4 regions of the Marinobacter nanhaiticus D15-8W genome follow, and region 1 is predicted to be linked to each of the others. Evidence: predicted binding sites of a transcription regulator. Region 1 holds the regulator's gene; each other region holds the start of a gene.
What was found. Region 1 encodes sigma-54, which starts transcription at its own class of promoters, with help from an activator protein. Its sites were predicted from a motif close to ANTGGCATNNANNTTGCTNT; they were not measured.
Positions count from the first base shown of each region.

Region 1 (7,896 bases):
GTTGTCGATGCAGTAGAAACCCAGGTCTTCCAGCACGTGGAGGGCCGTGCTCTTTCCGGAGCCTGAGCGACCGCTAACGATGATCAGTTTCATGGTGAGCCTTAATGCCCTGTCCGGATCCGGCGTCGCGACCGCCGCCTGTTTTACCGTTTAGTCCGACTGCGTCATGGCCTCATAGAGCTGGGTCGCGTTCTCGCACCGACGCAATCGCTCGCAGAAAGCGCGTTCATTGAATTTCTCGGCCAGCTGACTGAGCAGCTCAAGGTGCTCGCTCGTCGCCTCCTTGGGTACGATCAGCACGAAGAGCAGATCAACCGGTTGGTTGTCGATAGCGTCGAAGGCAACGCCTTCCTCAAGCGTCAACAGGGCGCCAATGACCTGGGTGCAGCCTTCGAGGCGACAGTGAGGGATAGCGATGCCTTGGCCAATACCGGTGCTGCCCAAGCGCTCGCGGGAAACCAGGTTGTTGAAGATCTGGGTTTCCTCGAGCTCTGGGTAGCGCCGAGCAATGTGCTCGGCGATCAGCTCCAGGATGCGCTTCTTGCTGGTGCCCGAGACACCGCAAAGGGTGAGCTCGGGTACCAGGATGGACTGGATGGTTAAAGGTGTTTCCGTCATGGATGGAATGCTTTTCCTTGATGAAACGGCTAGCGACTGGCCGCGCCGTGCATTCGATCGACCGTCTTCTCCTTGTGCTTCAGGATCTGCCGATCAAGCTTGTCTACAAGCGAATCAATCGCTGCATACATATCTTCGTCTTGAGCCTTTGCGTGAACCTCGCCGCCGACGACGTGGAGGGTGGCTTCGGCGGTATGGCGGAGCTTCACCACGGACAGGGTCACCTGACAGTTACTGATATGGTCGAAATGGCGTTCGAGTTTCTCGAACTTTTCTGACACATAGTCCTTCAGGGAGGGAGTCAATTCGACATGGTGACCTGACATATTGAGTTGCATAGGCTTCTCCTACTTGTCGACATGCCCGGAGGCCCGGAAGGTCTCCGGTGTTGAGCCCGTCGCGGACGGCGGACGCCAGAAATAATGCCCTCGCAGCCGCTCACTCATTGGAGCAGCAGTCCCTCATACCAGTCGTTTGCGTTCGTTGGACGGTGGAATGTGCATCGCTTCGCGATACTTCGCTACCGTCCTTCGGGCGACGTTGATGCCCTGATCGCCGAGCAAAGCGGCAATCTTGCTGTCGCTAAGCGGCTTCTTTGGTGTTTCTGCCGCTACCAGTTTCTTGATCATGGCACGGATTGCAGTGGACGAACACTCCCCGCCTTCGTTGGTACTGACATGACTCGAGAAGAAATATTTGAGCTCGAAAATGCCCCGTGGTGTGTGCATGTACTTCTGGGTCGTTACCCGGGATATCGTCGATTCGTGCATGCTCACCGCCTGGGCTATATCCGACAGGATCAGCGGCTTCATTGCTTCCTCGCCGTGATCCAGGAAGCCCTGCTGATGCTCGACGATACGGGTCGCTACCTTTAGCAGGGTTTCGTTGCGGCTCTGCAGACTCTTGATGAACCACTTGGCTTCCTGAAGCTGGTCGCGCAGGTAGGTGTTCTCTGCACTGTTGTCTGCCCGGCGGATCAGCGCCGCATAGCCGGCGTTAACCCGAATACGGGGCGCAATTTCCGGATTCAGTTCGACGCGCCAACGCCCCTTGGATTTGCTGACGACCACGTCCGGGACCACATAGTCGGGCTCGGCTTGGTCGAGGATGTCGCCCGGACGCGGATCCAGGGTCTGAATCAGCGCCAGAACCGCCTTCAGCTGTTCTTCGGTCAACCGGCTGCGACGCAGGAGTTGGGCGTAATCGCGGTTGCCCAGCAAGTTGATGTAATGACTTACTACCAGGCGGGCCTGGGGCAGCCAGGGCGTTTCTGCTGGGAACTGGTTGAGCTGGATCAGCAGGCATTCCTGCAGGTCCCGGGCAAAAACGCCGGGCGGGTCGAAGTGCTGCAGTCGGCGTAGCACCGCTTCAACCTCGTCCATTTCCAGCGGGTCCTCGTCGGTCTCGTCCAGCAGGCCGGTGTGGATGTCCTCAAGACTGGTGACCAGATAACCGCGCGTATCGACGGAATCCAGCAATGCATGCGCAATTGCCCGATCGCGATCGCTCATGGGTGTCAGGTTCAATTGCCAGAGTAGGTGGTCCTGCAGGGTTTCCGTCGGGGAATTACGCGACTCGAAGTCAGTGTCGTCTTCGTCGTCACCGCGGGACGCTGACGCTGGTGCAGACTGGTAGATATCGTCCCAGGCGGTATCGACCGGCAGATCGTCCGGGATGTCCTGCTCATTGTCGGCTGACCAGTCCTGATCGTCGCCGGATTCGTCCCAGTTACCGTCTTCCTGTTGCGAACGGGTGTCGTCCTGATCCTTTACTTCGGTGCCGTCGGCGTTGCTCTCGGAATCAGTCGAGTTGTCCGAGCCTTCTTCTTCCTCGGAGTTCTCGAGCATGGGGTTGGATTCAAGAGCCTGCTGGATCTCCTGTTGTAGATCCAGCGTCGACAGCTGCAGGAGGCGAATGGCCTGCTGCAATTGTGGTGTCATGGTGAGCTGCTGACCCAGCTTAAGCTGGAGCGAAGCTTTCATTACCATTGAATTAGTCCCGTCACCCTTTGGAGCTTTTCAGAGGCTCCGCGCTATCGGCGGTTAATTTTTTGCCGAACCAAGCCGCGCCCTCAATTATTAGGCATTGCATAGGGCATTGATATGGTTGCTGCAAAGTAGCGACCCGGTTCTACAAGCAAATTCTTTGCCGAAGTTTACTGCCATGGGTGTGCAGATGACAACGTTATGGCCGCCGGTGTTTGAGCCCGTGCCCGGGCGACCATGCTTTGAGTGTAGCGTTTTCACAGGAATATGCGCCAGTCCGGCTGTTTGCAGGATCAGGCAATTCGCGGCGCCGTCAATTCGCAACTCGACCTGTGAGCGCTTTTTTCTTTTCAGCCCCTCTTTCATCAGAACTTCTTTGTCAGAGGCTGATTTTTCAAGGACTGCGTTTTCAAATACTGGGCTTTTCAGCGCTACGTTCTTTTTCAATATCGCTGTTTGCATCAATCCAGTCGGTGTTACCAGTAATCCCAAAACGAATCTTATAAGCGAAATTCGTTCCCCAGGTAGACTTCCTTCACCTGCTGGTTGGCCAGGATATCGTCCGCATGTCCGGAGGCAATGATGTGCCCGCCACTGACGATATAGGCATTTTCGCAGATATCGAGGGTCTCACGCACGTTATGATCTGTAATCAGGACGCCGATGCCTTTGTCCCGCAAATGGCGAATGATCTGCTTGATGTCGCTGACAGAAATCGGATCCACCCCGGCGAAGGGTTCATCCAGCAGGATAAAGGCCGGCTCCATGGCCAATGCCCGGGCTATCTCCACCCGCCTTCGCTCTCCCCCCGAAAGGGCCATCCCGAGGCTGTCACGAATATGGGTAATGTGAAACTCTTCCAGCAGGTTTTTCAGGCGGCTCTCACGATCAGCACGGGACAGACCCTTGCGTGTTTCCAGGATCGCCATGATGTTGTCGCGCACGCTGAGCTTGCGGAAAACGGATGCTTCCTGTGGCAGGTAACCGATTCCCGCGCGGGCGCGGCCATGCATCGGCAGAGGGGTGATGTCGCGATCGTCTATTGTGACCCGACCGCGGTCGGCCGGCACCAGGCCCACGATCATGTAGAAGCAGGTGGTTTTACCCGCACCGTTGGGGCCAAGGAGTCCAACGATTTCACCGCTTCGGATTTCCAGGGAAACATCCTTGACGACGTTCACCTGCTTATAGCTCTTCGCCAGGTTGCTCGCGCAGAGGATGGCCATCAGTTGGCTCCGTCCTGGTTGCTTTCACTCTGACGGGGTTGAATGACCATTTCCACCCGTCCGTCCGAGTCAGCGTCACGGCCGCCTTCGGCCACTACGACGCGACTGGCCGTATTATATTCGATGTGATCGCCTTTGAAGACGTTGCCTTCCTGGCGAATGACCGCCTGCTTCTCGAAGGTGATGCGGTTCTCACCCGCGGCATAGATGATCGTCAGGGCTTCTGCATCGGTCTTCGGGGTTTCGCCCTGGCGTGGCTGGGTATAGTGGGCCGGTTGTCCGAACGCTTCGATGCGATCGAGTACACCTTCGGTGCGATACAAAACCACCCGGTCGGCGGTCAGTTCCGTAGCATCCTGCCGTACGACCACGTCGCCGGTGTAGACCGCCGTACCCTCAGCGTCATCCAGGCGGGCGCTATCGGCGCTCACCTTGATCGGGTTGTCCGAGTCCAGGTCGAAGGCCGTCACGTGACTGCCCACCATGACTAGAGCGACGCCGAGGAGTCCTTGGAGTATGCGGGCTTTACCGGTTTGAGGGCGTGTCATACTGTCCTTCCACCTGTGATTTGAGTTCCACGATTCGTTCGTCGATCCAGGCCTGCATACCCGTTGCCCGGGTGATGCCGCGGGGTTCGGTCAGGACTACCGGGGCGTCAGTGTGCACAATGCGCTCGTCGTTATCCAGCGTGAGATGCTCAGTTTCCAGTTGGCCCTCCTGACCGGAGGGGAGGAGGCGGGTAATGACCACGTTGCCACTGAGTCTGATGATATCCCTGTCCAGCTGGTAGCGGCCCTCGTTTGCCCTGACGGTCCAGGGGGTACCGGTGCTGACGTCGATAAGGCGGCCCCTGGGCTCGTTCATGTGGGCCAGGTTCTGGTCATCGAACTGCTCGATGCGAGGGCTGCTGATAATGGTCGAGACCTCGCCCGATTCGGCAAACGACCGGTACTCGCCATTAACGACGAAGCTGTCGGGTTCCTGGGGTCCGCGGAGCTGGGCCGCCGGATCGACGTCGCTTTTCTCGTCGCTCTGCCACAACAGTCCGATCAGCACCGCCGAAAGGGCAGCGATGCCCAGGTAGCGCAGTCGGAGGAGGTTGAGGCGGCTCAGCATGGCTCAGCCTCCGCTTCCGTGATAGGTCTGGTGCAGGTCGGCAAGCTTGTTCTGTGCCTGCAGGATCAGATCGCAGATTTCCCGGACGGCGCCTTCGCCGCCGCCAGTTTCGGTGCAATAGTCGGCCTGCTCACGCACGTACCAGTGGCCGTTGGGCACGGTGATGCCCAGTCCGGCGAGCATGATGGCGCCCAGGTCCGGCAGGTCGTCGCCCATATAGGCTGCCGACTCGGCCGGGATATTCAGGTCCTGCAATAGCTCGCGCAGTGCGCTCTCCTTGTCCTCTCGCCCTTGTTGTAGGTGCTGTATGCCCAGGTCCCGCGCGCGGCGAGCGGTCAGCGGGGAGTTGCGGCCGGTGATGATGGCCACTTCGACGCCGTTGCGTCGAAGCTGTTTGATGCCGTGGCCGTCGAGGATGTTAAAGGCTTTCATCTCGTCGCCCTGGGCCGTGAAGTAGAGCTGTCCATTGGTCATGACTCCATCGACATCCAGTGCCAGTAGGCGGATGCCGGCAGCTTTACTGATCAAATCCTCGGGTAGGGGGCGTTCCATTCGGAGGTCCTTCACGGTCATTCTTGAGTCTCGTTTAGGGTGTCTGTCGGCACCTGTCTTCAAATGACCCCGGCGCGCAGCAAGTCGTGCATGTTGATGGCGCCGACCAGTCGTCCTTCACGGTTCAGTACCGGCAGTGCATTGATCTTTACTTCGTCCATCAGCTTGAGCGCTTCCGCGGCGAGCTGGTCGTCGTAGATGCTGCGTCCCCCGGCAGTCATAACCTCGCTGATCGGCGTCACACGGACATCGATATTACGGTCAAGCGTGCGGCGCAGGTCGCCATCGGTGAAGATGCCTACGATCATGCCGTTGTCATCTACGACCGTTGTCATGCCCAGGCCCTTGCGTGAAATTTCAAGCAAGGCGCCACTGAGCAGAGTGTCGGTAGAGACCCGGGGGATACGGTCGCCAGTGTGCATGATGTCGGAAACCCGGAGCAGCAGGCGACGGCCCAGGCTGCCACCGGGGTGTGAAAAGGCGAAATCTTCAGCGCTGAAACCTCGCGCCTCGAGCAAGGCCACCGCCAGGGCATCGCCCATGACGAGGGTAGCCGTGGTACTGCTGGTCGGTGCCAGGTTCAATGGGCAGGCTTCACGCGGTACGCTGACATCGAGGTTGACCACCGCTTCCTGGGCCAATACGGACTCCGCATCGCCGGTCATGCTGATCAGAGGCGCGCCCATGCGCTTGAGCAGGGGCAGAATGGTCAGCACTTCGCTGGTCTTACCGGAATTGGAGATGGCGAGAACCACGTCCTGGCCGGTAATCATGCCCAGATCACCGTGGCTGGCCTCACCGGGATGCACGAAAAAGGATGGTGTGCCGGTACTGGCCAGGGTCGCGGCAATCTTCTTGCCGATATGGCCGGACTTGCCCATGCCGGTCACGACCACGCGGCCGGAGCACGACATGATAACTTCGCAGGCTTTGGAAAAGGTGTCGTCGATCCGATTGGCGAGGGCGTCGATAGCCTCGCGCTGGATAGCAATGGCCTGACGCGCCGAATCGATAAAGGACGTTGTCATAATTGCAGAAATATCTCTCTAGCGCGCTGCATGGTAAAGCAGGGCGGTGTATGCAATGTATCCGGCCAGCAGTATACCACCTTCAAAGCGGGCCAGTTTTCCCTTTTTCTGCATGCCATAGGCGAACGCGGCGAGCAGCAACGTGAGTCCACCCATGGTCGCATAGTCGCGGTAGAGCACGTCGGTCTCCACGCGTAGCGGGTTGAGCAGCGCCGGCATTGCCAGTACGGCCAGCAGGTTGAACAGGTTGGAGCCTACGATGTTGCCGAGCGCGACGTCGTGATGCCCCTTGAGGGCGCTGGCAACCGAGGCGGCCAGTTCCGGCAGGCTGGTGCCGATCGCGACGATGGTCAGGCCGACGATCAGTTCGCTCACGCCCAGGGATAGCGCCATCTCGGTAGCACCCCAGACCAGGATCCGTGAACTCAGGACCAGGGCGGCCAGTCCAATAACGAACCAGAGGACCGCTCGTCCCGTAGTCATGGCAGGAATGTCCTCGAGTTCCTCGACGAATTCCGGAGCGTCCGAAGGGTCGTTGTTGCGACTCATGAGGAACAGCGACACCCCAAGCATGATGAGAAAGAGAATGCCGTCGAGGGGGGACAGTTCGTTGTCCAGCAACAATGGAAATACCAGAATGGTGACAGCCAGCAGGATGGGGAACTCACGAAACAGAACGGTACGTTTCAGCGGTATTGGTGCGATCAGGGTGGTGATCCCCAGCACCAGGCCGATATTGGCGATGTTCGAACCGAGTGCGTTACCTACCGCCAGCGCCGGCGCGTCAGTGAGCGCCGCTGTGGCGGAGACCAGCATCTCGGGTGCTGAAGTGCCGAACGCGACGATCGTAAGGCCGATCAGAAGAGGTGACATGCCGAAGCCGCGGGCAATGGCAACCGATCCTTCGACGAATCGGTCGGCGCTCCAGATCAGTAGTACAAGACCGGCAACGAGCGCGCCAATGTAGGGGAGTAAGGACATCCTGCGGTTTCCTGTTTTGAAGACCGAATAGGTTGTTGGAGCAATTAGGTATTTGATTTGCGAAGGCGTGGGATTGTGCGTGAGATGGTGGATTGCCGCAACCGGGCGGGCGCTAAGCGGGAAATCGGGGTATTCTACGGGTCCGTCGACGATGTAACCGCGTAACGCGCTGACGGTGGCTCGTTGCAGTCGCGTTTGAGCTTCGCAGCGACTTCGCTTAATGTACCGCACTGCCACTTGGCGTACTGTCAGAGTACACTGGCGTCCGTGTCCGCCATAGCGTTATGACGAGCACGTATGTAACGGATTTAATGGGTGTTTAATGCGTCACTAACGCAGCATGCCCTCGTACTATTCCAATAGGAAGGTCTTGATGGCGTCCACGTACAG
Region 1 is NZ_AP028878.1:1,906,423-1,914,318, forward strand. It holds gene rapZ (RNase adapter RapZ) at 1-93, opposite strand, end outside; gene ptsN (PTS IIA-like nitrogen regulatory protein PtsN) at 151-618, opposite strand; gene hpf (ribosome hibernation-promoting factor, HPF/YfiA family) at 648-956, opposite strand; gene RE428_RS08590 (RNA polymerase factor sigma-54) at 1,080-2,600, opposite strand; gene RE428_RS08595 (hypothetical protein) at 2,697-3,065, opposite strand; gene lptB (LPS export ABC transporter ATP-binding protein) at 3,104-3,829, opposite strand; gene lptA (lipopolysaccharide transport periplasmic protein LptA) at 3,829-4,377, opposite strand; gene lptC (LPS export ABC transporter periplasmic protein LptC) at 4,355-4,945, opposite strand; gene RE428_RS08615 (KdsC family phosphatase) at 4,949-5,497, opposite strand; gene RE428_RS08620 (KpsF/GutQ family sugar-phosphate isomerase) at 5,557-6,525, opposite strand; gene RE428_RS08625 (calcium/sodium antiporter) at 6,544-7,506, opposite strand; gene RE428_RS08630 (ABC transporter ATP-binding protein) at 7,880-7,896, shown strand, end outside.

Region 2 (7,896 bases), 930 kb from region 1:
TTTCAAAAACGGCTCCTTGTCCTTCTGCCCTGAAAGGCCTGTTTTCACGCGCCGTGCGGCTTTTTGGATTGTTTCATTACACGGCGGTATGAAATTGAACAGATCGGGATTCTAATTATCCCGATCCGGGTGGGCAAGCGGCGGTTACATAAATAGACAAAACCCCTATTGCCCTCTTTGGGAGCCCTCGCCGTAGGGCGAGCTCATGTTGTACCTAGACCGGACGATGGGGCCCTTTCGCGTAGTACTCAGCGACTTTCTCGCAGGCAATCATCAGTGCATCGACGATCGCCGGCTCAGAAGCAGAATGGCCCGCATCACGGATGATCGCGAAGTCGGCTTCCGGCCAGGCTTCGGTCAGTGCCTGGGCGTTGTCCAATGGACACACCATGTCATAGCGCCCGTGAACGATATGGCCCGGGATCCCTTTCAGGCGTCCGGCGTCGCGAACGATTTGATCCGCTTCAAGGAAGGCATTGTTCATGAAGTAGTGGCACTCGATCCGGGCCAACGCGATGGCCACATGGGGATGACCGAAATGCTCGACGACGCGGGGATTGGGATGGAGCGTGGCGCAGCGCCCTTCCCAAACGGACCAGGCTTTTGCCGCTTGTATCTGCTCAAGCTCATTGGGACTGGTCAATCGACGGTAGTAGGCGCTCACTAAATCGTCCCGCTCACCTTCGGGGATCACTGAGAGATAATCCCTCCAGTAATCTGGAAAGACGCGACTGGCACCTTCCTGATAGAACCAGTGGATATCCTGCGGCCTGCATAGGAAGATGCCACGCAGGATTAATGCAAGCACTTGGTCGGGATGGGTTTCGGCATAGACCAGGCTCAGGGTCGAGCCCCAACTCCCGCCAAATAGCACCCACTGATCGATCCCAAGGAAATGGCGAATGCGCTCCAGATCCTCCACCAGCGCCTGGGTGTCATTGCCTTCGAGCTCCGCCAGCGGTGTGGAGCGCCCTGCACCACGCTGGTCGAACAAGATGATGCGAAAACGCTCGGCATCGAAAAAGCGCCGGTAGTAGTCCTCACATCCTCCACCGGGACCGCCATGAACCACCACCACAGGAATACCGTCGGAATTACCGCTTTCTTCTATATAGAGTTCATGGGGCGCATCCACTTTCAGGCGATGCTCGGCGTAGGGCTTGATGTCGGGATAGAGCGACAGCATGGCAGACAGACCTCTGAGTCCTTGGGACGGATAAAGATGTAGTCTGGCCGAATTTAGGAGATCAGACGGGGAATTGCCAGTCTGAAGAGGGATAGCAGCGGGTGAGAAGCTCCACCTAGAATGTAGCCGACGCTTTAGCTTCGGAGCAGCCCGCAGGGCTGCCCAGGTTTCCAAGCCACCTGACGTGACGACCCCAAACACCTTGCACGCTAGAAATAAAAAAGGCGCCTTGCGGCGCCTCAGAAGCTAAAGCATCTGCTACATGCTCGAGTCGGACGCGGCATGCGCGCCATTACATTCGAACAATGTCTTACTTCTTGTTCGCGCGACGCCGCTCGTTTTCCTTGAGCAGCTTCTTACGGATACGTACGGATTCCGGCGTGACTTCCACCAGCTCGTCGTCATCGATGAATTCCAGGGCCTGCTCCAGACTCATCCGGATCGGCGGCGTCAGCATGACGTTTTCGTCGGTGCCGGCGGCACGGATGTTGGTGAGCTGCTTGGCCTTCGTCGGGTTGACCACCAGGTCATTGTCCCGGTTGTGGATACCGATGATCATGCCTTCGTACACTTCCGTACCCGGATCGACGAACAGGCGTCCACGCTCTTGCAGGGTCATCAGGGCATAGCCCAGCACCTTGCCGTCCACCATCGATACCAGCACACCGTTGTTGCGGTGCTCGATGTCGCCACCCTTCACCGGACCGTAGTGGTCGAAGACGTTGGTGATGATGCCCGTACCGGAGGTCAGGGTCAGGAACTGGTTGCGGAAACCAATCAGTCCGCGCGCCGGCATGATGAATTCCAGACGTGTACGACCTCGGCCGTCCGGCACCATGTTCTTCAGCTCGGCGCGGCGCAGACCCATGACTTCCATAATGGAACCCTGGTGCTGGTCTTCCACGTCGATCACGACGAATTCGTACGGCTCGTGGATCTCACCATCGACCTCACGCTGGACCACTTCCGGCCGGGACACGCCCAGCTCAAAACCCTCGCGGCGCATGTTCTCGATCAATACCGACAGGTGAAGCTCACCACGGCCGGAGACCTTGAATTTTTCGGAGGTCTCTCCCTGCACAACACGGAGAGCCACGTTATGCAGCAGCTCTTTTTCAAGGCGCTCCTTGATATTACGACTGGTAACGAACTTGCCTTCCTTTCCGGCAAACGGCGAGTCGTTGACCTGGAAAGTCATACTTACAGTCGGTTCGTCCACCGTCAGCGCCGGAAGGCGCTCGGCATTTTGGGGATCGCACAGGGTGTCGGAGATGAACAGCTCGCTGATACCGCTGATACAGACGATATCGCCGGCGCTGGCTTCTTCCACCGGTACGCGCTGCAGGCCATGGAAGCCTTTAACCTCAAGCACCTTGGCGTTGCGTTTCTTGTCGTGGCGATCGATGACCGATACCTGTTGGCCCGGGCGCAGCTTGCCGCGGGTAATGCGGCCGATACCGATAACGCCCACGTAGCTGTCGTAATCGAGCTGGGAGATCTGCATCTGGAACGGCGCATTGAGATCAACGTCTGGCGCCGGTACGTGCTGGGTAATCGCTTCGAACAGCGGCGTCATGTCATCCGCCAACTGATCCGCTTCCGGACCGGCAATGCCATTCAATGCCGAGGCGTAGACAATTGGAAAATCCAGTTGCTCGTCGGTCGCACCCAGGCGATCAAAAAGATCGAAGACTTCGTTGATGACCCAGTCCGGACGGGCGCCGGGACGATCAACCTTGTTGACGACGACGATCGGCTTCAGCCCACGATCGAACGCCTTCTGGGTGACGAAGCGGGTTTGCGGCATCGGGCCGTCGACGGCATCGACCAACAACAGCACCGAGTCCACCATGGACATCACCCGCTCAACCTCACCGCCGAAGTCGGCGTGACCCGGGGTGTCGACGATGTTGATCTGGTATTCGTTCCAGCGGATCGCAGTGTTCTTGGCGAGAATGGTGATGCCCCGCTCTTTCTCCTGATCGTTGGAGTCCATGATCCGCTCGGCGCCGCTGGATTTGCGGTCCAGGGTACCGGACTGCTCCAGCAGCTTGTCGACCAGCGTGGTCTTGCCATGGTCGACGTGAGCAATGATGGCGATATTTCGGCGTTTTTCGATCACAAATAAATCCTGCGGCATGCGTCTGACCTGAGAAAGGCCTGATAGGCGCGCAGGAAGCCCGCGCGGCATGCCATCTCAAATCGGGAAATGTTCGGGTTAGGGAGCTCGAGGGCTCCATTTCAGGACTGCCTGGCGCCCAGGCAGACTTTGGGCGCGCGCAGTATATCGAAAACCGCCTGGAGTAACTACGTTCAAATTGTGATCAGCGGTACAAGGGCCATCACATTTTGATCACACGCTTTGCTTAGCTCAAACCCGATGATCTCAAGCCCAACAGACTTGGCCTCCAAGTTTAGAACCATTATGGTGCGTTAATCACTTTATTGCACCGTTATAGCGCATTCTGCGCACTATCATCGCGCTAATGCTCCAATGCTGTCGTTGTTATCCGCCCTGTAAATGCTCACTCTGCACCACCATCGACCGAATCAAGGATGTTGGCAAGCGCTTTGCTTAGCTGTTTGCAGCCGAATTTGCAGGCACTGCCGCAGCACATTTGATAAGCTGCCCTGCGCCTGTCGAATGAATCGGACGCTGAACAGGCTGTTTCGCCGCAGTTCAGCCGAGCCGGCTCCATAAAAGACATAAACTGACGGAGTATGCGTAATGTCCAAGACGCTTGACCTGATCAAAGAACACGAAGTGAAGTGGATTGACCTGCGGTTTACCGACAGCCGCGGCAAGGAACAGCACGTGACACTGCCTTCCAGCGAGATCGACGAAGATTTCTTTACTGACGGCAAGATGTTCGATGGTTCTTCCATCGCCGGCTGGAAAGGCATCAATGAATCCGACATGATCCTGATGCCGGACGACTCCACGGGCGTTATCGATCCGTTCACCGAAGAAACCACCCTGAACCTCACCTGCGACATCGTCGAGCCGACCACCATGCAAGGCTACGAGCGTGACCCGCGCTCTGTTGCCCGTCGCGCCGAGGAATACCTGAAGTCCACCGGCATTGCCGATGGCGCCCTGTTCGGTCCGGAGCCCGAGTTCTTCGTATTCGACTCCGCCCGCTGGAATGTCGACATGAAGGGCGCGATGTACGAACTCTACTCCGAAGAAGCGGCGTGGGTTTCCGGCGAAGACTTCGAACGCAACAACATCGGTCACCGTCCGGGCGTTAAAGGCGGCTACTTCCCGGTGCCGCCGGTCGATAGCCTGCACGACCTGCGTGGCGCCATGTGTGCAGCCATGGAGTCCATGGGCCTTGAAATCGAAGTGCACCACCACGAAGTGGGCACCGCTGGCCAGTGTGAAATCGGCGTTGGCGCCAACACCCTGACCAAAAAGGCCGACGAGGTCCAGATCCTCAAGTACTGTGTGCACAACGTCGCCCACGCCTACGGCAAGACCGCGACCTTCATGCCCAAGCCTGTCGTTGGCGACAACGGTTCTGGCATGCACGTACACATGTCCCTGAACAAGGATGGCAAAAACGTCTTCGCCGGTGACGGCTACGCTGGCCTCAGCGAGACGGCCCTGTACTACATCGGCGGTATCATCAAGCACGCCAAGACCATCAACGCGTTCACCAACGCGTCGACCAACAGCTACAAGCGTCTGGTACCAGGCTTCGAAGCACCGGTTATGCTGGCCTACTCCGCCCGTAACCGCTCCGCTTCCATCCGCATTCCTTATGTGAGCAGCCCGAAAGCGCGTCGTATCGAAGTTCGCTTCCCGGATCCGTCTGCCAACCCGTACCTGGCGTTCGCTGCCATGCTGATGGCCGGCCTTGACGGCATCCAGAACAAGATCCACCCGGGCGATGCCATGGACAAGGACCTGTACGATCTGCCGAAGGAAGAAGCGCTGAACATCCCGACGGTGTGTGAAACCTTCCAGGAAGCCCTGGATACACTGGAAAAGGACCACGAGTTCCTGACCCGTGGCGGTGTCTTCACCGAGGACATGATCGCAGGCTACATCGATCTGAAGCGCGGCGAAGTCGAGCGTCTGAACATGACCACGCACCCGGTCGAGTTCGAACTTTACTACTCTGTGTAAAAGCCGGAACACTGCCCCGGGCAGTTGATTGGCATACCAGACCGAGCCCCGCAATTGCGGGGCTTTTTTGTGCCCTGCGAAAATCTCGCGAGAGTTGAACAACGCGTAACGCTGAAGATACAAGCAGGTGTTGCAATGCTGCCAAAGCACCGTCAATAATCAGGAAACCAGAAGCAGAAGGGAGTCTCCCGTGAAACGAATTGTCGCTCTACTCGGCGTTGTCGCGCTGTCCGGTACGATGACCTGTACCGTAGCCCAGGCCGAGGTGTACAAGCGTGTGGATGCCCAGGGCAACGTCACCTATTCGGATGAGCCACTGGATGGCGGTGAAGCCATCGACGTCAAGCCGGTTACTACCGTTACCCTGCCGAAGGCCGATCAGGTCCGCGAGATCGTCGAGCGCAATCGGCGCAACGAAGACCGGGATCAGCAAACGAGCCAGCCTTACGGTAAAGTCGGCTTTGTGGCTCCTGAAGACAACAGTGCGTTCCATAGCGGCAGCGGCGATGTCACCTTTTCAGTCAGCAGCCAGCCAGCATTGCGCCAGGGCCACCTGTTCGAAGTCTCTCTTGATGGCCAGCCTATCGGCCAGAATGCTTCGGGGCAGTTCTCGGTTAACAATGTCTATCGGGGTACCCACGAAGCTTCGGTAAATATCGTCGATGGCCAGGGGCGCATTATCCAGCCGGGCCAGAGCATCAGCTTTACCATCCACCGCCCTTCTGTCCTGAATTAATCCCGCCGCCTGCCGGAGCTCTCAGGAAGAGCTCCGACCTCTATTGCACCAAGTTGGTGCTTGAGCACCAAAATACCTCTACCATTCGAACAAAAGCGGGGCGCTCTCGATCTCTCGATCTATCGCGCCTCAAGCTGGTGAACGGCCTTAGCGCGCATACGGTTTTTTACAACAGTCGCCACTTTTTGCGCCCTAGCGTAGGCAAACTTTAGATATCCATTAAAAACAGCGATATATAAGCCCAATAAAATATTCATCTGGCACATATGTCTACTTTCCAGGCGTAGGCTGCGCCGAAATTGGGCAGTTTCGGAGCCCAATATCCAGGCCCCAGCCACCTGCTAACCAAAAAAGCGCAGATCGTTCGTGGGGGTTCACAACTGGTTCGCTTTTTGCAGTTACCGCATCGAACGCGAGGGACAACATGTCGAAGAATATTGTCTACAGACAAATACTGGATCATCTGACGACCGCGACGCTGGTGCTGGATAGCAACCTGACGATCGAATACATCAACGCGGCCGCTGAATACCTGCTGGAAGCCAGCGGTTCACGCATTGTGGGCACGAACCTGGCGAGCTTGTTTACCGGCTCCGAGGAAGCCTTCGAGACCCTGCATGACGCCGCGCGTACTGGCCAGCCGTTCACCAAGCGGGAAGCCGAATTCACCCTGCTCTCAGGTTCGCGGTTTACGGTCGACTATTCGGTGTCCAATATTGGTGCAGACTCGAATTCGCTACTGCTGGAACTCCAGCCTCGTGATCGTTTGCTGCGCATCACCCGTGAAGAGGACATGCTGACCCAACAGGAGACCACCCGAATCCTGGTACGCGGCATGGCACACGAGATCAAGAACCCCCTCGGCGGCATCCGGGGAGCAGCGCAACTCCTTGACCGTGAGTTGACCGACGAAAACCAGAAGGAATACACGCGGGTAATTATCGACGAAGCCGATCGCCTGCGGAGCCTGGTGGACCGAATGCTTGGCCCCAACAAGGCGCCGCAGTTCCAGTCCACCAACATCCATGAGGTGTTGGAACGGGTCCGTACACTGCTGGAGGCGGAGAGCAAAGGGCGAGTTCGGTTGGAACGGGATTACGACCCTAGCCTCCCTGAGTTCCAGGGCGATAAGGAGCAGCTGATCCAGGCGTTCCTGAATGTCGCCCGCAATGCCATGGAAGCAGCCGCCGACCATGTCTCCGAAGAGTCGCCCTGCATCACGTTCCGAACCCGGGCGCTACGCCAATTCACCATCGGCCACCGACGTTACCGGTTAGTGTGCCGGGTCGACATCGAGGACAACGGACCGGGCATCCCGCCGGATCTGTTGCAGAACATTTTTTACCCCATGATCAGTGGCCGGGCCAACGGAACAGGCCTGGGCCTATCGATTACGCAAAGCATCATCGGTCAACACCAGGGGCTCGTTGAATGCGAGAGTGTCCCCGGCTGCACCGATTTCATCATTTTCCTGCCTCTGGAGCTGAAAGCATGAGCCAATCGGCCAACGTCTGGATAATTGACGATGATCGGAGTATTCGCTGGGTCCTGGAACGGGCCCTGTCACAGGCCAACATGCAGCCACGGGTTTTCGAGAGCGGCGAGGGCATCATGATGCGCCTCGACCGAGAGCAGCCCGACGCCATCATCAGCGACATTCGCATGCCTGGCATCGATGGTATCGCCCTGCTCTCGCAGATCGTGCACGATCACCCCGATATCCCGGTGATCATCATGACCGCGCATTCAGACCTCGAAAGCGCCGTCGCCAGCTACCAGACCGGTGCCTTCGAATACCTGCCCAAGCCGTTCGATGTGGATGATGCCGTCGAGCTGGTCAAG
Region 2 is NZ_AP028878.1:976,470-984,365, reverse strand. It holds gene dtd (D-aminoacyl-tRNA deacylase) at 1-6, opposite strand, end outside; gene pip (prolyl aminopeptidase) at 215-1,186, opposite strand; gene typA (translational GTPase TypA) at 1,497-3,308, opposite strand; gene glnA (glutamate--ammonia ligase) at 3,915-5,318, shown strand; gene RE428_RS04500 (DUF4124 domain-containing protein) at 5,509-6,054, shown strand; gene glnL (nitrogen regulation protein NR(II)) at 6,479-7,549, shown strand; gene ntrC (nitrogen regulation protein NR(I)) at 7,546-7,896, shown strand, end outside.
Region 2: a site for sigma-54 is predicted at 3,745-3,764, ahead of glnA (glutamate--ammonia ligase). Genes of this name have one in related genera too.

Region 3 (7,896 bases), 380 kb from region 1:
TGCCCCTGATGGCGCAGGCGGAACTGAAGGCGCTGGACGACTCCGCGATGGGCGGTATTACCGGCCAGGCGGGTGTGACCATCGAACTGGAAACCCAGGTCAACATCGGCGAATTCCGCTACGTCGATGAAGGCACGCTGGCGGTCAGCGATATCTTCGTCGGCGGCGCTGGGCGCGACGACATGTTCTCCGAACTGGGTTTTGCCATCCCCAACGAAGCCACGGATCTGATCGACAATATCAAGATGAACATCGATGTGCTCGAGGACGGTGATGCCGCGATCGACATCTTTCCGCTCTTCGGGTCCCCGATCGACTTCGCGGTACGCACGGGCGCCTGGGAACTGAGGGGCGATACCGACAGTACGTTGTTGATGGACAACCTGTCGATCGAGGGCCTGTTCACCGAGTTCAAGATTCGCGTGGACACCGAAACTGACAATCTCAACCTGCGCACCCGTTTCGCCATCGACGACATGGATGTCGACGTGCCCTTCCTGGCCGTCGGTATCCGTGACCTGGAACTGACCGGTGCAGGCTACGACGATAACCCGAATATCGTCAGCCTTGGCGCAGTGGCTGAAATGGATGTCTACAAGGCACCGAACGCGGCCGGTGTAGACAGCCTTGCCGTGGATATCGAGACTTTCGACGCCGACATGAACATCGGCGGTGTGCTGGTAGGCGGTACATCCATCGGCTCCATGGCGCTGGATGACCTGTCGATTCAGGATACGCAGATGCGCATCTATGGCCACTGAGACGCATCGGATGAAAACCGATGCTTTAAATCCAATCCGTCCCTAACCCCAAGCCAGGCCTGAACACTTGCGCCCCCATCCGGAAACCGGACGGGGGCATTTTTTCGATACCCGAAGTGTGAAAATCCTGCGATCAATCGACCCGGGTAAGGGTGACGTCGATGTTTCCACGGGTAGCGTTGGAATAGGGGCATACGATATGGGCCTTGTCGATCAATTCCTTGGCCTGGTCGTCATCCATACCCGGGAGACTGATGCGCAGTTCCACTTCGATTCCGAAGCCTGTATCGGTCGGCCCGATACCTACAGCGCCCTCAATGGAGGCATCCTTCGGCATCGGCAGCTTGTCACGGCCGGCCACGAACTTCATGGCACCGATAAAACAGGCTGAATAACCCGCTGCAAACAGCTGCTCAGGATTGGTGCCTTCGCCGCCGGAACCGCCGAGTTCTTTGGGCGTGGTCAGTGCTACGTCCAGTACGCCATCAGAGGAAACGGCTCGGCCGTCCCGACCGCCAGTGGCTTCAGCGTATGCACGATAGGCTACTTTCTCGAGCGACATATCTCTTCTCCTTTGGTTCTGTTAAATGAAGTCCATGTCCCGGAAGCGACTGCTGCCGGACACGACACCGCAAAGCATAAAAAGGCCAGAACAATATTGCTCGCAAATATATTGCGCGCTAACTACATGATCAAGCTAGTCGCTAATTATCTTGTGCGCAAGTTAAATTTTAATGAGGGTAATTGAGCGAGGAGATAACGGGGTTTAACGAACCCCGAACTACAACAGGAGGGTTTTCCTTTGATATGCCGTTTGCCTGTTGCTAAAGCGACTTACGCAATTCCTCTCGTAGCGCAACGAGTTCGTCTCTCAGCGCCATCAGGCGCTCGAAGCTTCGGTCGCTGGCGCCGGCAATACAGCTGGGTATAGTCCGGGCTATTTCACGCATGGCCTTACCTTCGGGCGTAAGGCGTAATTCGACCACGCGCTCGTCCGTCGATCGACGGGTACGCTTGATCGCCCCTTCTGCTTCGAGTCTTTTCAGCAGGGGCGTCAGGGAACCCGGGTCAGTAAGAAGTTTCCGGCTCATTTCGCCCACCGTGAGGCCGTCGTTTTCCCAAAGCACCAGCATCGCTAAGTATTGGGGGTAGGTCAGGCCCAAAGCCTTGAGAAAGGGTTTGTAGACCTTGGTCATCATCAATGACGTGGAATGAAGGGCGAAGCAGAGCTGGTTTTCCAGCTGGAGTTCGGCACAGTCGTCGTTTTGGCTCATTACGGGCTCCCGAGGGATTGATGGCGGTAATTTATCGCGCAAACTAACGGGAAGCCAAGCTTTGTCGGACCACGGCACCCAGTGCGGGCTGCGGACCATATCGCTTGCATACTAGGGGCATGTACCGATGCGATAGCTGACAAGCGCCCTTGGCGTGGCACAAACGGATCACTAAAGTAAGGACTATGCCAGACGTTACCGCATCGAGAATCCGTTCCACGGCCGCTGGGCTTCCGCCCCTTGAGTTGCACCAACCTGAAGAGGCGGGCGCAAGGCTGGCTGAGTTTATCCACCGCCACCCCAACCTGCTGGTGCTCACTGGTGCCGGCGTTAGTACCGATTCCGGGATTCCCGATTACCGTGACGGGGAGGGCGCCTGGAAGCGTAAGCAGCCTGTACAGCACCAGGCCTTCATGACGGAGGATGACGTACGCCGCCGCTACTGGGGGCGCAGCCTCATTGGCTGGCCGGTGATGCGCAATGCCCAGCCCAATCCGGCTCACTTCCAATTGGCGGAACTGGAGCACCGCTCCCACTCGCGACTGGTCGTGACCCAGAACGTCGACCGCTTGCATCAACGTGCGGGTGCCAACGCCGTATTGGACCTGCACGGGCGCGCCGATCAGGTCGTCTGCATGAGCTGCGGCTACCGCTGCGCGCGGGATGAAGTGCATGATCGCTGCAGTGACCTGAACCCCGCCTTTCGCCACTATAAGGCCACGACTGCGCCCGACGGCGATGCAGATCTCGAGGTTGATTTCAGCGACTTCCGGGTTGCGAACTGCCCGAGGTGCGACGGTATTCTCAAACCGGATGTGGTTTTCTTTGGGGATTTCGTGCCCAAACAACGGGTGACGACGGCTCTGGATACGCTCAAGGAGAGTGACGGCCTGCTGGTAATTGGCTCCTCGCTCATGGTGTATTCCGGCTTCCGCTTTTGCCGTTACGCCAGGGAGTGGGGTAAGCCCATGGCAACACTCAACCTGGGGCGAACCCGTGCCGACGACCTGGTGAGCCTCAAGCTCAACGCACGTATCGGGGAAACCCTGAAGGTGGCCCTGGACGTGTTGTAGACAATATCCGGCTGGAACGCCTGGTCCGGCCGGACAGCGACTTATTCGATTTGAAGTAGTTTCATGCGGTCTTGAGCCACCTCAGACTGCTGGAAAGTGCCTTGTTAGCACCAGGATGTTTTGCTCGTGGCGCCTGTAGTACACCTGCTCGTCCGAGAGTGCTTCTACCAGCGATTGGCTGCTGGCGTTCCCGGTAAGTGCGCTGCCCCCACTGCCGTTCTGCAGCGGATTGTAGGGTTGGCCGTTGTCGATCAGCCTAACGCACACCTGTCCACGGTCTAGCTCCAGTTCCACATGCATCTCGACCCGCCGGGGCTCGTCGGCATGGTGGTGGAACAGGTGGTTAACCTCGATGTCCAGCAGGCGCTTCAGTTCAGCATTCACACTGGCGTCGGCCCCAGCTTCGGAAAAATGGCCTGTGAGCCAGTTGAGGGCGGTGGGTAATTCGTTGGCGTCGGAAAGTTGGAAACTCAGGTTGGTTGTCGTCATGGTCGTCTGGATATCAGCTCTCTTCCTGTAAAGCTGGTCAACTGGGATGTCGGCTGCGGGAAACGTCGCTCTATGGAATCTTTCAGGCGGCCGACTTGTTCAGGATACGCGATGTCAGTTTACTGCCATTCTCGAACAGCATTGATTGTTGAAAATCTCAATCCATTCGATGTTCTCTATTGTAGAGAATCATTCTGCAGACGGTAGCCGCCCGCGCATTTACACAGATCAACCTGCAGGTTCGCCGCGTCTCCCAATGGAACTTCAGTTCGACCGGTCCAGGGCTAGCTGGAGAAGGAAAATTTGCCGCGGTTGCTTGAGCTGGGTGGTGAAGATGACCAGCCTGCGGATCTCATGCATGTCCATCGTGCGGCTTTTCGGGGCGTTGCGCACTTCGTCGAGTGGGATACGGAAGCGGTTCAATCCTGGCTCCAGCGGTAGCCGCGTATTATAGCGATCGCTGTACGAACTCTTGCTGCGATCGTGCACGACGTCATTGATGCGTAAGGTCATCTCCAGCGGTGTCGATCCCGGATTGTAGAGCGCCACCTGGAGCATGTCGTATTCCCGCCAGTCCTCGGGCAGGTTATCGAGGGCGGCACCAGCATAGAAGTTGGTACCCAGGTCGATGCGCAGGCTGAAATCGTCTCCCGAGACGTGTTCCCGTGTGCGATGCACGTTGCCGCGCCAGAACAGCAACGGTTCGGTTGCGCTGAAATCATAGAGGGTAGGCAATTGGTGGTTGATGCGATATTGCAACTGGGCGACATCGGCCACCGCCTTGAGCTCGACCACCAGCAGTACGACGGCGGTAATACGCAGGACCCAGCGCGTAATGGCCTTGCGCGTGTTCGGGCTGGGTCGCTTCATCCACGCCAGGGCCAGCCAGGTGCCGATCAGGTTGCGAAAGATATCATGCCAGTCGCTTTGCCGTCCGACGTTGCCCTGCAGCCATTCGATGGCCACGCCCACGACGATAACCACTGCCGAAACGACCAGCCATAGCCGCCAGCCAGAAAACCACTGCTGGGGCTGTACCGCAAGCATCAGTAGCGCAAAGAAGATGATGTGGCCAAGGTTCCAGGCCGCCTTGAATAACGGCCCGGAAGTCCAGTCGGGGCCCCCCACGAAAAACAGGGGTAGCAGAACCACGGTGATTGCGATGTAGATGAGCCGGACACGCCGACCAGATGTGGTGATGCTCAGCATAGGTCTCACTATTAACTGTACGGCGAAGCCGGCCGGTGGACCGGTAGAGGGCTACCTCCGATGACGGTCTTCCGCCCGAACCTGTCGACACATTTTAGGTCCTTAAACGGTTATACCGTCCAGTTGGATGTGTGGCTGTCAGAATATTTAACGGGCTTTGGACGGTTAATTTAACAGGCCTCTAACCTATTGACTTAACGTATGTTTAAGGCCGAGTAGAGTGTTTGGGTAATTTTGTGCCCAAAACAGGCAGTTAAATACAGTGTGTCATTTTAATCGATGTGTTTTCTCTTTTAACAAATTGAATATTAAGGATGTTTCAGAAAGGCCTGAGACGCGTATTCGCCCGGGTTGGCATCGACATTGCGTTGCAGGGGGTGCATGCCTCGTTACAGACGTTTCGTCGGCGAGGGATATTCAGTAGGAAGTAAAGTCCAGGAGGACATGTATGTTCGCAAAGAAGCTACTCGCAGGTTCCGTATTTATGTTCGCTGCAGGCAGTGTCGCTGCTATGCCAACGGATCTGGCTGATCTGGAGTCAGACGACGGCGATCAGGTATTCGCCGACGTTTCCGAAGGTCAGTACAGCGATACGTATGCGAGCTACGTTACACTCACGGATACCGACGGCGATCTCGACGATAGCAACGTCACTCTTCTAGCCGAGTATGCCAACCTGGCAAGCGGTAACTCATTCGGTATCTATGACCAAAACACAGGCGAAGAGCTTTCACTCTTCACCGGTGGAACTGACGTCAACACCGGCGTTACCATTTCGTTCGACCTCGCTACCGGTGAGGCCACGAACCTGACCACCGAGGAATCTGCTGAAGTGGGTTCTACCTTCGGCTTCTATATCGACAACGGCGACGGTAACAAGTACTACTCAGATCCGGAGATGAACGATGGCTTCGATCCGGCCCTGATATACGATACCGTCGGTACCTCAGGTGAAGGCCTGTTCGGCTCCAACCTGGTCGTTGCCTTCGAAGACCAGGAAGCTGGCGACCGTGACTACAACGACCTAGTCGTTGGTCTGACCGACGTGGAAGCGGTGCCCGAGCCAGGTACCCTCGCATTGTTCGGTATGGGTCTGTTGGGCATGGGTGCTGCTGCCCGTCGCAAATCCTAAGCGACATACCCGAGATCCGTAACTTGTGCTCCGACCCGCATCCTGCGGGTCGGCGCTTTTCTGGGTTCCAAAAAACTGATCCAGTTCCGCCCCTCTTTGCCTGTTTCCACTAGACCCGGAACTGACCCACCAATTCGCGCAGGTTTTCGCCCAGGCGAGCCAACTCCTCGCTGGCTTCGTTGGTTTGGATTGTTCCAGTATCGCTGCGCTGGGCGGCTTCAACGATTCGCACGATATTGCGATTGATTTCCTCGGCAACCTGACTTTGTTGCTCCGACGCCGTCGCAATCTGTGTGACCTGATCGTGGATCGTACCCACCGAACTCTCGATTGTGCGCAGTGCGGTGGTCGCATGGTTGATCCGTTCGACCGTTTCGCCGGACCGGTTCTGTGAGGTCTTCATGCGCTCTACCGCCGCTTTTGACTCGGTCACGAAGCCTTCGATCATGCCCCTGATCTGGTCTGCCGATTCCGCGCTGCGACGAGCCAGTTGACGCACTTCATCCGCGACCACCGAGAAACCCCGCCCGTGTTCGCCGGCGCGAGCCGCTTCGATAGCCGCATTCAGTGCCAGCAGATTGGTTTGTTCGGTGACCGCATGGATGACGTCCAGCACTTGCTGGATATCGTCGGATTTTTTCGCCAGGGCGCTGATACTGCTCGCCGTATCCTCGATTTCCTCAGACAACTGATTGACCGCTGCCTGGGCCTGGCCAATGGTCGCACCGCCGTCCCGGGCGAGGCGATCGGCATCGGAAGCGGCGCTTTCCACTTCATTGGCATTGCCGGAAATCTGCTGGATCGTGGCCGCCATCTGGTTGATGGCCGAGGCAATCTGGTCGGTCTCGGAACCCTGGGCCTGGACCGATGCGCGGGTCTCGACCGATACCCGGCTCAGTTCTTCGGCAGCTGACGCCAATTGATCCGTTGTGGCGCCCACTTGCTGGATCGTGTTCTGGATCCTGATAACGAACGCGTTGAAGCGACGGCCCAACTCTGCCAGCTCATCGTTACCTTCATCAGGCAGTCGTTGACGCAGGTCGCCTTCGCCTTCCGCGATCTCACGCATCGTAGTGCTTACGCGCTTGATCGGGGCGGTGACGCTACGCCCAACCAGCAGGCCGATACTCAGCGCGATGAGAACAACGACGACCGTGATAATGGCGAAAAAGCTGATGGTACCAGCGATATGTGACTGGACCTTCCGTTCAGCGGCCGATAGGGCCGCCTGGATGTCGGTGGTGTAGACGCCGGCGCCGATCATCCAGTCCCACTCCGTGATCAGGGTAGCGTAGGAGACCTTCTGTTCGACGTTTCCTGTTCCGGGGTTTGGCCACTCATAGGCATGGAAGCCATCCCCGGCTGCTGCCTTGAAGATGTCGGTAATGAGCTTGCGCACCTCCGGTTTGGTTGTCGGGCCCTCGCGGCCGGGGTCCGGGCGGTAGGCGAGATTGAACACGTCGCGTGTATAGGCGAAGACATAGTTGCTGTCACCAAAGGTCATCGCACGGAGTCGCTCACGGGCTTCCTGCTTGGCTTCTTCCTGGTTGAGTGATGGATCGTCAATGACGTCCTGAACGACCGAGTAGGCCGTTTCCACGACGTTCTTTAGTCCTGCCTTCCGGGCCTCGAGCAGGTTTACGCGCAGCAGATCGATTTCTGCTTCACCATCCTGCTCGATCTGGTTAACGGTGAACCAGGTAATAGTGAATGCGGTCAAAATAACGGGTACCAGGACAGCAATGAGCAGTCGGGAACGAATACGCAAGCGGTTAAATAGGTTCATCAGTAGATAATCCGATCGTTGAATAAACTAATTAGTTGTTGTCTGACTCTTGTTATCGGCAGCGCCCGCTATTGCTCCAGCGTGAAATGTAAAAGGTTGTTGCACGAGCAACCCTCGGCGGGCCAGGTTTTATCCAGGTTCAAGCATCGATACGCCTTCAGTTCTAGACCTA
Region 3 is NZ_AP028878.1:1,526,458-1,534,353, forward strand. It holds gene RE428_RS06865 (DUF6160 family protein) at 1-761, shown strand, start outside; gene RE428_RS06870 (organic hydroperoxide resistance protein) at 895-1,323, opposite strand; gene RE428_RS06875 (MarR family winged helix-turn-helix transcriptional regulator) at 1,586-2,035, opposite strand; gene RE428_RS06880 (NAD-dependent protein deacetylase) at 2,221-3,108, shown strand; gene RE428_RS06885 (ATP-binding protein) at 3,190-3,597, opposite strand; gene RE428_RS06890 (hypothetical protein) at 3,862-4,806, opposite strand; gene RE428_RS06895 (PEP-CTERM sorting domain-containing protein) at 5,255-5,938, shown strand; gene RE428_RS06900 (methyl-accepting chemotaxis protein) at 6,048-7,724, opposite strand.
Region 3: a site for sigma-54 is predicted at 5,157-5,176, ahead of RE428_RS06895 (PEP-CTERM sorting domain-containing protein). Genes of this name have one in related genera too.

Region 4 (7,896 bases), 1.4 Mb from region 1:
CAACAGAACCAGGGTGCTAATGCGCCGCAGAAGGTACGGCGCAAGATCCCGCGGGTCGAGCAGGCCGCTATACTGCTGATGACGCTGGGAGAAGCGGACGCCGCCCAGATCCTCAAACACATGGGGCCGAAAGAGGTTCAGCGTGTGGGGGTCGCGATGGCCCAGATGAAGGACGTAAGCCGCGATGACGTCAAATTCGTGCTGGACGAATTCGTGGATGCCGTTGGTGGCCAGACCGGTCTGGGTGTGGGCAACGACGATTATATCCGGGCGATGCTTACCCAGGCGCTCGGCGAGGACAAGGCGTCCAGCCTCATCGACCGTATCCTGATCGGCGGCAACACCACCGGTCTGGATACGCTCAAATGGATGGAGCCCCGTGCCGTAGGCGATATCATTCGCTACGAACACCCCCAGATCCAGGCCATCGTCGTATCTTACCTCGACCCTGATCAGGCGGCAGAAATCCTGGCGACCCTGGACGACAAGGTGCGTCTTGACGTGATGATGCGTGTTGCATCTTTGGAGAGCATCCAGCCCCAGGCGCTGCAGGAATTGAACGACATTCTCGAGAAGCAGTTTTCTGGCGGTTCCGCAACCCAGACCAGCCGTATCGGCGGCGTCAAACGGGCGGCGGACATCATGAACTTTATGGATCGGGGTGTTGAAGGCAGTCTGATGGATTCCATCAAGGATATGGACCCCGACCTGGCATCGACCATCGAAGATCTCATGTTCGTGTTCGACAACCTCAAGGATATCGACGACCGTGGCATTCAGGCGTTGCTGCGTGAAGTCTCCTCCGAAGTGCTGGTGGTCGCGCTCAAGGGTGCCGACGACGAGGTCAAGGACAAGATCTTCAAGAACATGTCCAAGCGTGCAGCCGAATTGCTGGCGGACGATCTTGAGGCCAAGGGCCCGGTCCGTGTCAGCGAGGTGGAATCTGCGCAGAAAGACATTATCACCATTGCCCGTCGAATGGCTGAGGCCGGCGAAATCACGCTCGGCGGTTCCGGCGAAGAAATGATGTAATGAAGAACAAGGGCTATCGCGACCGTATCCCCTCCGAGGAATTGACAGCCTATGAGCGCTGGGAGTTGCCATTGCTGGACGAGCACGGCAATACCGTCGCCCATTCCCGTGAGGAAGAACGCGAAGTCAAACCCCTTACGGCGGCGGACATCGAGGCCATTCGCCAGGAGGCCTGGGAAGACGGCCAGCGTGAGGGTCGTGAAGCCGGACACCAGGAAGGCTTCAACAGTGGCCGTGAGGCGGGACATCAGGAAGGCGTGCAGCAAGGGCTGGACGAGGGCCGCGAACAGGGTCGTCAGGAAGCGTTGGAGCAGACCCGGGAAGACGTTTCCCAAAGGCTTGAGCGGCTTGAGAAGCTGATGGCCGAACTGGTCGATCCCATCCGCCGACACGACGACGAACTGGAAACTGCGCTATTCAACCTCGCCACCGTCCTTGCCCGGGCCGTGGTTTACCGGGAACTGCAACTGGATTCCTCACAGATCCGCAGTGTGGTCCGTGAAGCCGTGGCCAGTCTGCCGTCCACCCAGGACAATATTCGTATCCGGGTCAATCCTGCCGACGTGGATTGGGTGAGGGAAGCGGCCGGCCGGTTCGATGCGGAAGCCAGCGTGATCGATGATGAGACTATCCTTGCAGGCGGCTGCAAGGTGGAAACCCGCCACAGCCTGGTGGATTTCACTGTCGAAAAACGCTTCCAGAAAGCCGTGCAGCGTATGCTCGACCAGCAACTGAACAGCGACGAGCCCGGCGATAGCGTCGAACTGGACGCCATGATGGGCGACCTGACCGATTTCCACCGCGACGTCCTGGAAACCGGCGAAGATGCGTCTACGCTGAGCGAATCTTCCTCGCTAGACGACGAACAACAATCATCGATCCCACCGTCGAATGCGGACACGGGTAGCGATAACCCGGAGGAGCACCGTGACGAGCAGTCTCGCGGAACGGATTAACCGCCTACAGGATTACCTTCCCTCCAAACTGGAACCGGAACTCTCCGGTCGTCTTACTCGCATGGTGGGTCTGACGCTCGAGTGCGTAGGTTGCCCTATGGTGGTAGGCGACCGGTGTGTGATCCACGGTCAGGGGGTGGGCAGTGTCGAGGCCGAAGTCGTCGGTTTCGAGGATGACCGGGTCTACCTGATGCCGCTTACCGCCATCGAAGGCCTTCGTCCCGGCGCTCGGGTAGTGCCGTTGTCTTCTGCCAGTCGCGTGCCTGTGGGGCCGGAGTTGCTCGGCCGGGTTGTCAATGGGTCCGGCGTGCCGCTCGACGGCGGTGGGCCGTTGCGGGCAGAGGTGCAGGTAGGGTTGTCCGGTGCCATCATCAATCCGCTGCACCGTGCGCCCGTACGCCAGTCGCTGGATGTGGGGATCCGCGCCATCAACTCCCTCCTTACGGTCGGCCAGGGGCAGCGCCTGGGCCTGTTTGCCGGGAGCGGTGTGGGCAAGAGTATGCTGCTGGGGATGATGACCCGTTTCACCGATGCCGACATCACGGTCGTCGGCCTCATCGGCGAGCGTGGGCGTGAGGTCAAGGAGTTCATTGAGGACATCCTGGGTGAGGAAGGTCTGGCACGCTCCGTTGTGGTGGCATCTCCCGCCGACGACTCGCCGCTGATGCGACTGCGCGCTGCCATGTTGACCACGCGCATCGCCGAATATTTTCGGGACCAGGGTAAGCGCGTGCTTTTGCTCATGGATTCCCTGACCCGTTATGCCCAGGCCCAGCGGGAAATCGCCCTGGCTGTGGGCGAACCGCCGGCCACCAAAGGTTATCCGCCGTCCGTCTTTGCCAAACTGCCCCAGTTGGTGGAGCGCACCGGCAACGGCAAGCCGGGTGGCGGTTCGATCACCGCATTCTATACCGTCCTGACTGAAGGCGATGATCAACAGGATCCCATCGCCGATGCCGCCCGCGCCATTCTCGACGGTCATATCGTGCTGTCACGTAGTCTCGCGGAGGAGGGGCACTATCCGGCCATCGATGTCGAAGCTTCGGTCAGCCGGGTTATGCCGCAGGTCACCAGTCAGGAGCATTTCCGTAAGGCCCAGGAATTCAAGCAGATCTTTGCCCGCTACCAGCAGGCGCGGGATCTCATCAGCGTAGGTGCTTACGTCAAGGGCTCGGATCCGTTGACGGACTACGCAATCGAACGCATCGACAGTATGCGCGGGTTCCTGCAGCAGGGCTTGAAGGAAAGCGCGCCCTATCAGGATAGCGTCGAGCGATTGAAAGGGGTTCTGCCGGACCGCAAGTCCAGGCCCGACACCGGTGAGCAGAAGGGTGGTGCATGAAGCCGCGGTCCGAACGCCTGAAAGTCGTCCTCGACCTGGAGCAGCGTAAGGAAGATGAGGCGCTGGATGTTATGAACAAGGCCCGTCAGCAGCTGCAACACCACCAACAGCAGTTGGATTCCTTGCGTCAATATCAGGCCGATTACCGCAATCAGATGCGGCAGGGGCAGCAAGGGGTGGTGTCGGTGAGTCGACTGCAGGGCTGGCAGGCGTTCATTGCCCAGCTCGACCAGGCTATCCTGGCGGAGGAGAAGCAGGCGCAGCGCGCCGCTGTCAGCTTCGAGAAGGCTCGGGAGGCCTGGCGTGCGGCCTATGAACGCAAGCAGGGTATGGTCCGACATATCGAGGCCTGCCGCGCTCAGGAGCAACGTGATCAGGACAAGCGTGAGCAAAAGGCCCTGGACGAAGCGGCCAACAGGATACATGCCCGGCGGCGCTTGAATTAATAGCGCTTTGGGCAGTTTGCGAATGCATTTCCCGCAGTTTTAGCTATCCTCAAACCGGGGATAAACAAAAATAACCTTTCCAGGGAGTGGTTGGAAATTTTCTGGCTTACCTGGACGGATCATCCGCCCGACAATTCGGCAAGAACGAACGGATAATCCCAGTTACTCTTTTTTCCAAAACCACAGGCTGAGGCATCGATGGAGGACACCGCATGGCAATCCACACGCGGCGAAGTGAGGACGGACGCACGCTGATTATCAGTATCGAGGGACGATTCGACTTCAGCTCTCACCAGAGTTTCCGCGACGCGTACGAACATGGCGACCAGGAGGTGAGCGACTATGTCATCGATATGTCGGACACCACCTATCTGGACAGTTCAGCCCTGGGCATGCTGCTGTTACTGAGGGACTATGCTGGCGGAGATGCAGGTCGGGTCCGGATTGAGAACTGTAATAATGATGTCCGGCGCATTCTCAGTATTTCAAATTTCGAGCAACTTTTCTCTATCAAGTAGAATTATCTTTCAACCAGAGCTTTTGGGCCAATAGAGCTTTCCAGCCAGCAGTCGCCACGATGAAGAGCGCCAAAGTGGCGACGATAGCGGCATAACACAAGCAGAACGGAGAAGCTTTGTCTTGGACGACGCGGATACGGATGCGCAGCCTCTTCGCATCCTGATTGCCGACGACAGCGAAAGCGATCGCCTGATCCTGAAAACGATGGTCCGCCGTCAGGGCCATGACGTGATGACGGCGGCCGACGGGGTTGAGGCCGTCGAGAGCTTTCGAAGCTTCAAGCCCCAAATTGTCCTGCTGGACGTGATGATGCCTGGCATGGACGGTATGGAGGCTGCGCGCCATATCAAGGCATTGGCTGGTGAAGAGCTGGTGCCGATCATTTTCCTGACCTCTCTCTCCGATGCCGATGCCCTGGCCCGCTGTCTCGAAGCCGGTGGCGATGACTTCCTCTCGAAGCCATACAATCGCGTCATTATCGAAGCCAAGATCAATGCCTTCAATCGTATGCGGTTGATGCACGGCACGCTGAGCCGACAGCGCGACCTAATCCGGGACCGCAACGAACAGCTGGTGAAAGAGCAGACCATTGCCCGCCGGGTTTTTGACAATATCGCCCATACTGGCTGCCTCGATGCGCCCAACATCCGCTATCACGCCTCGCCCCTGTCGGTATTCAACGGTGATGTGCTTTTCGCCTGCCCCCGCCCATCCGGTGGCATGAACATCCTGATCGGCGATTTTACCGGCCACGGTTTGCCCGCCGCTATCGGTGCCATGCCGGTCGCGGAAATCTTCTACGGCATGACCAGCAAGGGTTTCCTGATTGGCGACATCCTTCGGGAGATCAATCAGAAGCTTTGGCGCATCCTACCCACCGATATGTTCTGCTGCGCCGCTTTCCTTGAGCTTGATTTTCACCTGGGCAACCTGACCTTCTGGAACGGCGGCCTGCCGGGCGGTTTCCTGATGCGCCATAACCATGGCCCGCTTCGCATGCCGTCGCGGCACCTGCCGCTGGGCGTCGTGTCCGGCGATCGTTTTTCCGCCGAGGTGGACACGGCAAAGATAGAAGAGGGGGACACGGTGCTGTTCGTCACCGACGGTGTTCCGGAAGCGACCAACGCCATGGGAGAAATGTTCGGCGAGGCGCGGTTGGCTGACGTGCTCGAAACCAGGGCTGAAGACGAGACGCCGCTCGAAGCCGTGCTGGCAGCTATCCGGACATTTACCGGCTCGGAGGAAATCCGGGATGACCTGACCCTGGTCTCGGTGGATGTGGTCGCCTCGAATGTACTGGAAGAATTGCCGCTACGAGTGACCCAGTCGGCGCTCAGTGGTCCGTCCCGCTGGACTTGTGAATATGAGGTATCGGGAGAAACCCTCTCGCATTTCAATCCCCTGCCATTACTGCTGCATATCTGCATGGAAGTCCCTGGCCTGCGCCGTCGCAGTGGCGAGATCTACACTATCCTCTCAGAACTCTATACCAATGCCCTGGAGCACGGGGTGCTTGAGTTGCCCTCGAGTTGGAAGAGCTCTCCGGAAGGCTTCGGCCGCTACTACGCCGAGCGGGAACGGCGATTGCGTAGCGCCGACAGGGAAGATGCGGTACGTTTTCGCCTGGAACACGAGACCGGTGACAAGGGCGGCGTACTCAAAGTGTACTGCAGCGATAGCGGAAGTGGCTTTGACTATACTGACGGAGGATTGTCCTCCTTGAGACAGGACGGTTACGCTGGTCGTGGCCTGGCGTTGCTCCATCAGCTCTGCGAGTCGCTGACTCACCAGGGAAGAGGGAACGAGGTTGAAGTGGTTTACCGTTGGACGATCGATTCCAGGGAACCGCCAAGCCTGGCCTGACGTGAAGTCTATTGAGGTGAGCCTGTAGCAGACATGTGCCGCCTGAGCTGAATGCATATTACGACCCGCGCTAGGCAATCTGTAAGGAGACGATCATGAACGACAAACCACATCTTGATGACGAAGCCCTGGCGGAGCTCCGGGAAGTCATGGAGGATGAGTTTGATGTATTGATCCGGACTTACCTGAGTGACTCCAGCCAGCGGGTCGATACGCTACGTGCCTCGTTGCAGGAGCGGGACGCGGAAAGCTTCACCAAATCTGCCCATAGCTTCAAGGGTAGCTGCATCAACATCGGGGCCCCGCGCCTCGGGGCTTTGTGCGGGGATGCCGAGCTGGCTGGGAAGGAAGAAAGGCTCGATGAGGCCGTGCATATTCTGGACGATATCCAGAGCGAATTCTCCATGGTTCGACAACTGCTCGAGAGAACACTGGTTCGATAGGTTCGCCGCTACGAAGGTCGCAGCTCTTCACCGCGATGCTTCCGCACCCGCTATCCCGCAATTTGGCACCTATATTGCTGTAACCCCGTTAACTGTTTGATCTAAGCCCAAGCGGCAAGGGGTTGCCATGTCTGGAATGGTGCTGACGCCCGTGTCACCCACACCTGAAAAATCGATTGAGCGTCAAGGCTCTACGTCGGAAAGTGAGCGTTCGGCGGAGCGGTTTGACGAGGTATCCGCCCGTGAAAAGGCGCGATTGGAGCGGAAAGAGGCGCGGCAGGATCGCGCCGATCAACGCGCCGAAGACAACCGCGTAGCCAGCCGGCAGGCCGAGCAGGACCGGCTGGAAGAAAGCCGAGCCAAGCAGTCGGAACATGCGGATAAGGCTGAAGAGAGGCCAGAGACTGCAAAGGCAGAGGATAATACGTCTGGCGGCCAGGGCTCCAACCGAGGAAGCGCTGACGACAATGCCTCTGACAACAAGAGTGGTGCAGCAGGAGAGCAGGCCGCCGAGCAGGACAGCGTGACCGGTGATGAAGTACTGCCGATGCTGTTCTCGGTACCTGGCCAGCAGGAAACGGGAGCTCAGGCCGTGAACGGTCTGACTGTCGGCGCCAACGCAAAGGGTACCGGGCTACCGCCCACATCGGGTACGGTGTTGGACAAGTTGATGATGCAGCCTCAGCAACAGGGTGCAGGTGCCGGTAGCGGAGACTCGCTGCTGGGCATGAAGGGCGAACAATTAGGATTGCTGGCGGGGAAGACCGCTTTAGGCGCGGACGGCAAGGCCGTGGATTTTTCGGGCCAGTTGGCCCGTTTCCAGGGTAGTGGCGAGACATCGTCCCAGCAGAACCCTGCAACGGCCTTGCAGCGCGGTTTGGAAGGGCGCGAGTCCATGGCTACGCTGAAGAGCTACTCCACCAGCGTGGAGTTGCCGGTCCAGCACGCGCAGTGGGGCGAAAAGGTCGCCGGTAAGCTCGCCTGGCTGACCAGTCAGCGCATGTCTGCGGCGGAAATCCATATCACGCCGCCGGATCTCGGTCCGCTCGAGGTGCGCGTTCAGGTTCAGCACGACCAGGCGCATGTGACGGTCCACGCTACCCATTCAGCCGTACGTGATCAGCTTGAACTCAACGGCCACCGCCTGCGGGATATGCTTCAGGAGAATGGTCTCAACCTGGAGAAATTCGAGGTTTCCGCCGAATCCTCGGATCAGGGGGCGCAGCAGGATTTGGCTGAAGAAGGAGGCTCCGGCGGTCGTGGTTATGGTCGAGGTGCCGACGCTGAACTTGAGG
Region 4 is NZ_AP028878.1:3,327,607-3,335,502, reverse strand. It holds gene fliG (flagellar motor switch protein FliG) at 1-1,032, shown strand, start outside; gene RE428_RS14800 (flagellar assembly protein FliH) at 1,032-1,988, shown strand; gene fliI (flagellar protein export ATPase FliI) at 1,924-3,330, shown strand; gene fliJ (flagellar export protein FliJ) at 3,327-3,776, shown strand; gene RE428_RS14785 (STAS domain-containing protein) at 3,989-4,294, shown strand; gene RE428_RS14780 (SpoIIE family protein phosphatase) at 4,416-6,158, shown strand; gene RE428_RS14775 (Hpt domain-containing protein) at 6,254-6,601, shown strand; gene RE428_RS14770 (flagellar hook-length control protein FliK) at 6,729-7,896, shown strand, end outside.
Region 4: a site for sigma-54 is predicted at 6,663-6,682, ahead of RE428_RS14770 (flagellar hook-length control protein FliK). Genes of this name have one in related genera too.